One region of the Moorella sp. E308F genome, then DNA from elsewhere that is predicted to be linked to it. Evidence: riboswitches for the same ligand, from Rfam matches in the RefSeq annotation. Region 1 holds a riboswitch; each other region holds the start of a gene.
The links. A riboswitch is a leader RNA that binds a small molecule or an ion and turns the genes downstream of it on or off. The one in region 1 is predicted to bind cyclic di-GMP.
Positions count from the first base shown of each region.

Region 1 (3,270 bases):
GTTTTCCGGGTCCACGGCGAACTCCAAGTCCAGCGCCAGTGGGAGCCCCTGGATTCCGGAATGACAGCCAGCCTGGTACGGCCTATGGTGGGCGAGAGGTGGGAGGTATTGCAAGAGCGGGGAGAAATAGACCTGGCTTACTCCCTGCCCGGCGTAAGCCGTTTCCGGGTGAATGTCTTTCACCAGCGGGGAAGCGTTAGCGCAGCCATCCGCCTTATACCCAGGGAGATACCCAGCCTGGAAACCCTGGGATTACCGCCGGTGGTGGCCGAGCTGGCGGAACGACAGCACGGCCTGGTCCTGGTGACGGGGCCGACGGGTAGCGGCAAGTCCACCACTCTGGCGGCCATGGTGGATAAAATCAACCGGGAACGCAGCTGCCATATTATTACCCTGGAAGACCCCATTGAATACCTGCACCAGCACCGCCGTAGCATCGTCAACCAGCGGGAAGTGGGTTCAGATACCCGTTCCTTTGCCAGTGCCCTGCGGGCCGCCCTGCGCCAGGACCCTGATGTTATCCTGGTCGGCGAGATGCGGGATTTGGAGACTATTGCCACGGCCATCACGGCCGCGGAAACGGGTCACCTGGTCCTGGCGACTTTACATACCAGCAGTGCCATCCAGAGCATTGACCGGATCATTGACGTTTTCCCGCCCCACCAGCAGGGGCAGGTCCGCATCCAGCTGGCCGACACCCTGGAAGGGGTTATCACCCAGCAGCTTTTACCGCGGGCCGACAGGAAGGGCCGGGTGGCAGCCGTGGAAGTGCTGATTGCTACCCCGGCTGTTAAGAATCTCATCCGCGAGGGTAAAACCCACCAGATTGTTTCCAGCATGCAGACGGGAGCCCGCTACGGCATGCAGACCATGGACATGGCTCTGCGGCAGCTGGTCACCAGGGGTATGATAGCGGATAGAGAATTAAATAATGGTTAACGGCGCCAGGATTAGCAGGAATTTGCCTTTTTATGACGAATAAATGTCCATATATCCTCGTTCAAGGCAAACCCGGCGAAAGCCGGGGGCGCAAAGCTACGGGCCTGTAGACGCTGTCATGGCCGCCGGGCTGCCGGGGAAGAGTTCTATCTTTCCCTGTTGCCGGTGGCTATTTATATTTTGGAGGGAAAGCATGAATTTTGCCTACCGGGGAAGGGATGCCAGGGGGAATGCAGTTAGCGGGACAATTGAAGCGGAAAGCCAGGAACTGGCCATCCGGGAACTGCGCCGGCAGGGGATTTTTATTACTTACTGCCGGCCGGCGGTTGTAACCCCAGCCCGGGAATGGCGGCGCCTTTTCCGGCGGCCGGTATCCCGTCGCGACCTGGCCCTCTTCAGCCGCCAGCTGGCGACCATGCTGGGGGCTGGCCTGCCGATTGTGACGGCCTTGCATATTTTACAGCGACAGGCAGAAAATCCTTCCCTGCGAGAAAGTATCGGTATGCTTCTCCAGGACCTGGAGTCCGGGGAGGCCTTTTACCGGGCGCTGGAACGGCAGCCCCGGGTCTTCCCGCCTATCTTCATCCATACCGTCGAGGCCGGGGAGCTGGGCGGGGCCCTGGACGAGACCCTGGAGCGCCTGGCCGGGCACCTGGAACGGGAACATGAAGTAGAGGAAAAGGTCAAGTCGGCCCTGACCTACCCGGCGATAGTCAGCATGGTTGCCCTCCTGGTAGTTATTTTTCTCCTGACTTATGTCCTGCCTTCCTTCCAGGTCATGTTGAACAGCCTGCAGGTGCCCCTGCCCTGGCCGACGCGCCTGGTTCTGGGGCTAAGTGAATGGTTACGGCGCTTGTGGCCTTTTCTGGTCTTTTTCCTGGCCGGCGCCGGTTACGGGTTTTACCGCTGGCAGCAAAGGCCAGCGGGGCGCTACCAGGTCGACCGTTTATTCCTTCGTTTACCAATTTTCGGTCCCCTGCATCATAAGGCGGTTCTATCTCGTTTCAGCCGCACCCTGGGTACCCTCCTGCACAGCGGTGTACCGGTCCTGCTGGCCCTGGAAATAGTTCGGCGTACGGTGGGCAATGCTGTGGTGGCCGGCGCGGTGGAGCGGGCGGCAGAAAGCGTTCGCGACGGGCAGAGCCTGGCGACTCCACTGGAAGCGAGCGGCGTCTTCCCTCCCATGGTGGTGGAGATGATTACGGTAGGCGAGGAAACTGGGGCCCTGGATGCCATGCTCGAACGAGTGGCGGGTCTTTATGAGCAGGAGGTGGAGGCGGTCGTGGCCCGCCTGGCTTCACTGATAGAACCCGTCCTCATCGTCGGCCTCGGCAGCATAGTAGGGCTTATCGTAATTTCGGTCTTTCTTCCCTACTTTCAGATGCTGGGCGGCATAAGGTAGAGGCGCGCGGGGTATCTTTTTTCTCATTTTGCCGGTGGCTATCCTAGCAGCCTGCCCTCATGACAATGCCCTGGCCGGCGGTTCCATGTCGAGGAGTGCAAGGATAACTCTGCGTACTGCCGCGTTTGAGATCGGGGATAATAATGCGGGTAAGAGGGGGGTGATTTACTTGTAGGTTTCCCCGGCGGGCTGGCAGCAGGAAAGTAAAAAGCGCAGGCAAAAAAATCAGGGAGGTTGATTGATTGATGTGGCAGAGACTGAAAAAGGCGCGGGACCAGCGGGGTTTCACCCTGGTGGAGCTTCTTGTTGTTATTGCCATTATCGGCATTTTGGCCGCCATCGTCGCCCCCAACGCCTTCAAGGCCATCGAAAAGGGCAAGGTGGCGGCCGCCGAAGCGGACTACAAGGCGATTAAGGCGGCAGCGCTGAATTATTATACCGATACAGGCGTTTGGCCAGTAGATGGTATTGGAGGAAGTAGTAACAATAATATAGTCCATTTTGTAGGCCCAAGTTCTAGCGTAAGCGTAACTGGCTGGAACGGCCCCTATCTGGAGCGCTGGCCGAGCAAGAACCCGTGGGGCGGAAGTTATGTCTATAATAATGACGAAGATAAAGATTGGGACGGAGATGGCAACGAAGATGCTGCTAGGTATTTGACACTTGATAGTGTACCGGACAGCGCTTCCGACAAATTGCTAGCTGACCTGGGCGATAGTGTGGTTCTCCAGGATAACAATGGAGTACACATTTTAATTTCCAGAGACTAAGTGTCTCCTCAGTACACTAAAGTTTTAAGATGTATTGCTTTTTAAGTGCTGCCGGCGCCCTCCGGCGCCGGCAGCGAACAGCCCCGGCCGGAAGCTGTGCGCCCTGTTGCGACGGGGGTGAAGTAGTGAAACCGGATCATCTTTTCCCGGTTAAGGATG
Region 1 covers NZ_BJKN01000002.1:941,500-944,769, reverse strand. The annotation lists gene E308F_RS11240 (type IV pilus twitching motility protein PilT) at 1-939, shown strand, start outside; cyclic di-GMP riboswitch class I at 995-1,077, shown strand; gene E308F_RS11235 (type II secretion system F family protein) at 1,133-2,341, shown strand; gene E308F_RS11230 (prepilin-type N-terminal cleavage/methylation domain-containing protein) at 2,587-3,111, shown strand.

Region 2 (3,270 bases), on a different contig from region 1:
TATTGATTTCCCCCAGTTTTTCCATCAGGATTTCTGCAAAAGACCCGGCTACGGCTCCTGTACCCTGGGGAACGGGCCGGGACTGCTGGCTCTCCTGAAGGGGAGCCGGCATTAAAAGGGATACAGGTGAAAGGAGCATGTGCATTTTCCTCCTGAAAGTTATAACCCAGCTTCCTTCAGGCTGGAGGGTACAGCCTCCGGGCTCCGGTGGTTCTCAGCTAGCAAACTTAGCGCTCAGCCTTGCTCGGCGGCGGGGGTGGCTAAACTTTTGGCGTTTCAATCATGCATCACGGGGTGTGCTACTTCTTATTCCTAAGCCACGTTACGATCCCCATCCCGTTCACCGCCGCCTCGCTACGGCTTCGCTGAGTTTGCTGACGCCTCGAACCAAGTCGCCCTCCGCCTGTACCCTCCAGCCCCTTTTCCCAGCCATATATTTTCATACTTCATGGCTGGGGCGGCAGCCATACCATACCTCTAACGCCCGATCTCCAGGGCCTTCATGGTCATGGCCTTGGCCGCATTAAGGACGGTGACGTTGGCCTCATAGGCCCTGGTGGCGGTGATCATGTCCACCATTTCATTAACGATATTGATATTGGGCAATGCCACATAACCATCAGGGTCGGCATCCGGGTGCGACGGGTCGTATACCAGGCGGGGCGGCGTGTTATCCTCAACAATAGCCGCGACCTCCACTCCCCTGCCCGGAGCCTGGTCCGGCGACTGTCCCAGCGCTTCCCGCAGTTTCTCCGCAAAAACCGGCACCTGCCGCCGGTAGGGGCCGCCCCGGGGTGTCCTGGTGGTATTGATATTGGCTAGATTGTTGGCAATTAGGTCCAGGCGCAGGCGCTCGGCCGTAAGGCCGGAAGCGCTGATAGCCAGGGCCGGCAATAATTCCACCCCTACCGCCTCCCTTCGTTAATCACATAGCGCAGCATGGCCAGCCGGCCGTTTAGCTGCTGGACGGCAAAGTTAAAGTTCAAGCTGTTCTGGGCCAGGTCGACCATCTCCCGGTCGATATCTACGTTATTGCCGTCCTGACGCATCGTGGTGCTGTTATCCTGATTAACCTCCGGGGTAAGATCCAGACTGGCTGACGGCAGATGATAGGGGTTCGTACGGTACAGGGTTAGACCCGGCTCCAGTCCCAGGGCCTGGCCGAGTTTCTCTTCAAAGGAGACATCATAGCGCTTGAAGCCCGGGGTATTGACGTTGGCGATGTTGTGGGCGATGACCCGCTGGCGTAAAGCCGCCGTGTCCAGGGCCTTTTCCAGGACATATAAAGCCGGCGTCATAAACATCCAGGTTTCCCCCTCTTTCCCGGAAAAACGATATTTTTCTCCAGCGGTTACCACTTTAGCATTTCTATGGGAATTTGGGTATCGGGCTTAAGGCCCAAATTAGTCTGGGACTTTAGTCCTAAAAGAAAAGCCCGTTTACCGGGCGTCTCAAAGGAACCGGGAACGGCGGCCTGGCAGTCATAGTCCTTCACCCCGGGGCTAGAAACAAGAAGCGTACAAGCCCTGCCCCGGAAGACACGGACCTTAGACCCATGGCTTTGCGCGCATCCCCTTTCGGAGAGCTTGCCCTTGACGCCCGGAGTAAGAAAATTTTACCGTTGTATTTTCGATATTTATTCAACACGATTTGCCAAATTCCTGCATGTCGGGAGAAAATCAACCAAAAAAATGAGCCGTTCCACCCCTCCGGGAACAGCTTCCTATTTTTCTTTCCTCTAAAGATTTCGCTTCCAACTGTGGTATAATATAGCCATCCCAACCGGCCTGGGATTCGGTATAGATACGACAATCATCCTGGAAAGGATATAGGGCTATAATATATAACATTAAGGGAAGGACAGAAGAAAGGGGGGTCTAAAGAATGGCGGCAGTCGAGGTTCCTCGCCGACGTTTTACTGTTGAGGAGTTTTACCAGATGGCCCGGGCAGGCATCCTGGGAGAAGACGACCGGGTAGAGCTGATCGAGGGGGAGATTATAGAGATGGTGCCGATAGGGACCAGGCACGCCGCGTGTGTCAGACGGCTGCTTCATATCTTTAGCACCAAAATAGGCGATAATGCCCTGGTAGACACCAACAACCCTTTACGCCTGGACCAACACTCGGAACCCCAGCCTGACTTGATGTTGCTTAAGGCCCGTGATGATTATTATGCTTCTTTCCACCCCCGGCCGGAGGACGTATTGTTGTTAGTCGAGGTGTCCGACACTTCGATGGCTTATGACCGCGAAGTAAAGGCAAACCTCTATGCAAAGGGTGGGGTTAAGGAAGTATGGCTGGTTAACCTGCAGGCGCAGCAGGTGACTGCCTATCGCCTGCCTTCGCCCTCCGGGTATAGAGAGGTTAAAGAATACGGGCGCGGCGACCATATTTCACCGCTGGCTTTCCCGGGGCTAAACATTCCCGTCCAGGATATTTTACCGGGAGATTAGCCCCGGGCTTTTACCGCTTTCCCCGCACCCGTTTCTTCATCTACTTGATTAAACTCATCCTCACCTGCTGGTGCCTTTCTTGCCGGCAGCTTTCCAGCTGCAGGCGCCGCAGGATTACCATATCCCCCTGCACTTCCACAGCCACGTGATCGCCCGTTTCCCATCCCAGCTGCTGCCGGATCTCTTTCGGGATAACTACCTGCCCCCGGCTTGATAGTTTTGTTATTTCAATCTGCTTGCTCATGGTCTTCCTTCTCCTGCCCCCGCTCGCTGCCCCTTCTTAACTCATAGCCGCCGGTCCAGACACCGGGGTACAGCGGTTTTATTTTCCCGTCTGTAGGCCCGGGCCATTTGCCGGGCTGTTTGTACCTGCTCCAATTCCAACTTAATCGCTGCCATAGCTTTTTGTATATTTTTTAGATTAGCTTCCTGCAAATGCCGGCATTCCTCCCAAAGGGATCGCACCTGCCGGGTAGCCCCGGCCAGCTCCTGGCGGGTTGCCTCTGGCAGGAACTCAATCTTTTCCCACTCCAGAGCTTCACACCCTGAAACTAATACCAGGAATTCTTCAAGCTGCCGGGTAGCCTGCCGCGCCCGGGTCAGCCTTTCCCTCCAGGAAGCGGCTTCTGCTATGAGATTATTTAATTCATCCCAGACGCCGGCTTGAATGGCTTGCTGTTGTTGCTCTAAGTTTTGCTGCCATACCTGCATCAGTTCTATTTCCTGATAATACGCCTGCAAAAGCCGCCTGGCCACTATTTCTATCTCGCTCATTATCAGCCCTGCCAGTTCATCCCAACTCTGGTGCGATAATCG
Region 2 covers NZ_BJKN01000003.1:366,233-369,502, reverse strand. The annotation lists gene fliE (flagellar hook-basal body complex protein FliE) at 1-139, opposite strand, end outside; gene flgC (flagellar basal body rod protein FlgC) at 478-903, opposite strand; gene flgB (flagellar basal body rod protein FlgB) at 906-1,304, opposite strand; cyclic di-GMP riboswitch class I at 1,466-1,601, opposite strand; gene E308F_RS14570 (Uma2 family endonuclease) at 1,885-2,454, shown strand; gene E308F_RS14565 (AbrB/MazE/SpoVT family DNA-binding domain-containing protein) at 2,495-2,698, opposite strand; gene flgN (flagellar export chaperone FlgN) at 2,740-3,228, opposite strand; gene fliS (flagellar export chaperone FliS) at 3,231-3,270, opposite strand, start outside.
Region 2: another riboswitch for cyclic di-GMP. It lies ahead of flgB (flagellar basal body rod protein FlgB); the one in region 1 lies ahead of E308F_RS11235 (type II secretion system F family protein).

Region 3 (3,270 bases), on a different contig from region 1:
GCTCCTCTACAGCCCCGGCCAGGCTTTCCATGCGCATGGAGATGGCCTCCATTTGCTGGGTGGCTTCGGCCACCGCCCGGGCACCTTCGCTGGCCTTAGCTGCGGCCTGGTCGGAGGCGGCTGCCATATCCTCGGTGTTGCGATGGACTTCTTCCACCCTGGTCACCTGGGCGTCAGTCGCGGCCGCCGTCTCGCTGACCTGCTGGGCCTGGTCTTCGGCGCCTTTGGCCATTTCCTGGGTGGTGGCGGCCACCTGGCGGGCGGCGTCCCCCAGCTCCTGGGACATGCGGGCCAGGTCCTGGCTGGCCGCGGCCACCTGGTTAGTCATCTCCCGCACCTGGCCGATAAGCTGGCGCAGGTTTTCTCCCATAGTGTTAAAAGCAGCGGCCAGCTTGCCCACCTCATCGTTGGTTATAACTTGAAGGGGTTCGGCAGTGAGATCACCGCCGGCGATCCGCGTAGCGTAGGCAGCTACCTGGCCCAGGGATTTACCGACCATGCGCCTGATAAACCATGCTACCAGCAGCCCCAGAATCAGAGCCAGGAGAAGGCCGCTTACCAGTACTGCCCGCGCTCCCGTCACAGCGGCCGTTAGCCGGTTTTCGGCTAGGGTGTTTTTATCGATCATTCCTTTGGCCATGTGGTTGGCGATATTGTTGATGTTATCCAGGGAGGCCCCCATCTGGAAACTCAAAATAGGCAGGGCCGCCATGCGGTCTTCCTGGCTGGTGTTGACGATGCTGTTCTTGAAGGTATCGGTAAAACTCTTGGCAGCCTGGGTCATGGCCGCGAGATACCCGGCCACCTGGCTGTCGAGTTGTTGTTGTTCCAGCCGGGCGCGGGCGTCATTGAAACGCTTCATGGCGTCGTCAAAGGCCGCCACATGGGTCTGGGAACCATTGATTATGTAATCGGTGGCCCGGCGGTAGGCATCCCACACGGCGTTGGTCATCTCGGTAAAGAGCATGTTCTGCTCATGGGCCAGGGTTACTTCCCGGGAAAGCCGGTCTACCTGCTGGAGATTAAAATTGACATAGACCACTACGGCAACAAAAATCATAATGATAAGGATAAAGCCGGCTGTTAATTTCCTTCCCAGCCGCCAGCGGCTGAAAAAACCTACCCGGGCCTTTACCGGGCGGGGTAATCCGGGCGGCTCTTGACCCGCCGGTTGCCCTGCCCGGCCTTTCTTTTTAAATAAGTGCAAACGCATAAATGGAAACCCCTCCTCCGGTTGGTTAATAAATAATAAAAGCTACCCCCTGGGTAGCCCCGTCCCACCCGCGGCAACTGGCTGTCCTGGCCCGTAGCCGGGCTTTAGACCCTGTAGCTTTGCGCCCCTGCCTTTCGGCAGGTTTGCCTTTTCGGGGAATTTTTTCTATTTTCGCCTTAATTATAACGCAGGAAGCCATTATTATGCAAGATATACCAATTAAGAAGTTCTCCTATTGGCTTTCCACGGCAGTAGTACTATTACCGGTTTTTTCGCCCCGGGCTATCAGCTCGGATATGGTTACCAGTTCATAGCCTTTATCCCGTAACCCCTTAATCAGGAGCGGCAGGGCCACCAAGGTGCCGGGACGGCCTTCATGAAGGAGGATAATGCCTCCATCCCGGACATTAGCCAGGACGTGCTGGACGATGGCCCCGGGGCCGGGATTGGACCAGTCACGGGGATCTACGCTCCAGGTAACTGTTGGGGTGCCCAGCCCGGCTGCTGCAGCCAGCAAATTGGGTCCCATGGCGCCATAAGGGGGACGGAAATATTTTACCGGCCGGCCGCTTATTTTCTCCAGGGCGGCAGCCGCCTTGCGGAGGTCGGCCTCAGCTTCAGCCCGGGTCACCTTTCCCAGGTTGGCATGACGCCAGGAGTGGCTGGCTATTTCGTGGCCGCCTTCCAGGGCTGCCCTGACCAGCTCCGGGTGGGCTTCAGCCTGTCGCCCGACCATAAAGAAAGTGGCCTGGGTTCTGGTAGCTGCCAGTACGGCTAAATAACGTCCTGTCCACCGGGGAAAAGGGCCGTCGTCAAAGGTCAGGGCCACCCGGCGGCCGGCCTCCGGTACCTGGCGCAGAGGCTGGAGCCCGCGTTGGGACTGCGGCTCCGGGGCGGCCGGCGCCGGCCGGGGTGGGGGTGGCGGTATAGCCACGGGTTCAACAGGGGCGATAGACATTCCCGGATCGCCACCGGCCATCTGGTAATGTTCTGGAGAAGGCGGGGAGCTTATCTCCGGCCCGGCAGTTCCAGACTGAAGCCAGCCGGCACCGCCAATGGTGGTTACAACCGCCATTAAAGCAGCTATTACCACCAGGTACCCCAGCTGCAGCAACGCAACCGGCCAGATCGCCCGCGGGTACCTGCCAATCCTGGCCACCCAGGGCCAGTGCCCCACCACAAATTTACCTGCCTGGCTCATACCGGTTCGCCCCTCCTGCCCGCTTTTTTTCATGCAGTACTTTCTACTTTATTAGACGTTTTTCAGGGCCGTTAGTTCCGTAAATATGACGTAAAATTGGCTGCCGCCAGTTTGCCATAATATGTAAGAATAGCAATCATAGCTTGCGGAGGGACGATTTCATAGCGGTAATAACGTTGGACATAAGCCAGGGCCTGCTGGAGCCTGGCTGTACCGGCGACAGCTTCCAGCTCCAACCAGAATATGGCTCCCCGGTTATAGACGGCCTGGCGGTAGACCTGCTCATTACCATATTCCTCAAGGGATAAGTTAATAGGTTGAGCTGTCTGTTCCGCCAGGCGCCCGATCTCGGCCAGTTTAGCCTGGTAAAGGACCGGATCGCGCTGGCGGTAAAAAAGGAGAGTGCTGTACTCGGCCAGGCCTTCGTCAATCCAGGCCGCATGGATGCTATCGTTCCCCACCAAGTTGTACCACCACTGGTGGGCAACCTCATGGACAACGGTAGCAGGACTATAATTTTTGCGGTTACTTAAAATAATAAAGCCCGGGTATTCCATGCCGGCCAGGTTATCCAGGGGGACAAAAGCCAGGTGCAGGTAGCTGTAGGGATAGGGTCCATAAATTGCCTGGAAAAATTCTAAAGCCCGGCCGGCTGCCTCCAGGGCGGCCGCTGCCTGCTCATCCCGGGCGGCTGTCACCAATTGGACCGTTCCCACCTGGCGGGTGGTAAACTGCAAGTCAGGAGCGGCCGTAAAGGCAAATTCCCGGATGGGGTACTCGCTGTTAAAGGTCCAGACGGTCCAATCACCCCCTTCCTGCCGCCCTGTTTCCCGGGCACTGGCCAGGACCTGGTAAC
Region 3 covers NZ_BJKN01000001.1:1,162,484-1,165,753, reverse strand. The annotation lists gene E308F_RS16720 (methyl-accepting chemotaxis protein) at 1-1,213, opposite strand, end outside; cyclic di-GMP riboswitch class I at 1,283-1,371, opposite strand; gene E308F_RS05840 (polysaccharide deacetylase family protein) at 1,446-2,414, opposite strand; gene E308F_RS05835 (M1 family aminopeptidase) at 2,486-3,270, opposite strand, start outside.
Region 3: another riboswitch for cyclic di-GMP. It lies ahead of E308F_RS16720 (methyl-accepting chemotaxis protein); the one in region 1 lies ahead of E308F_RS11235 (type II secretion system F family protein).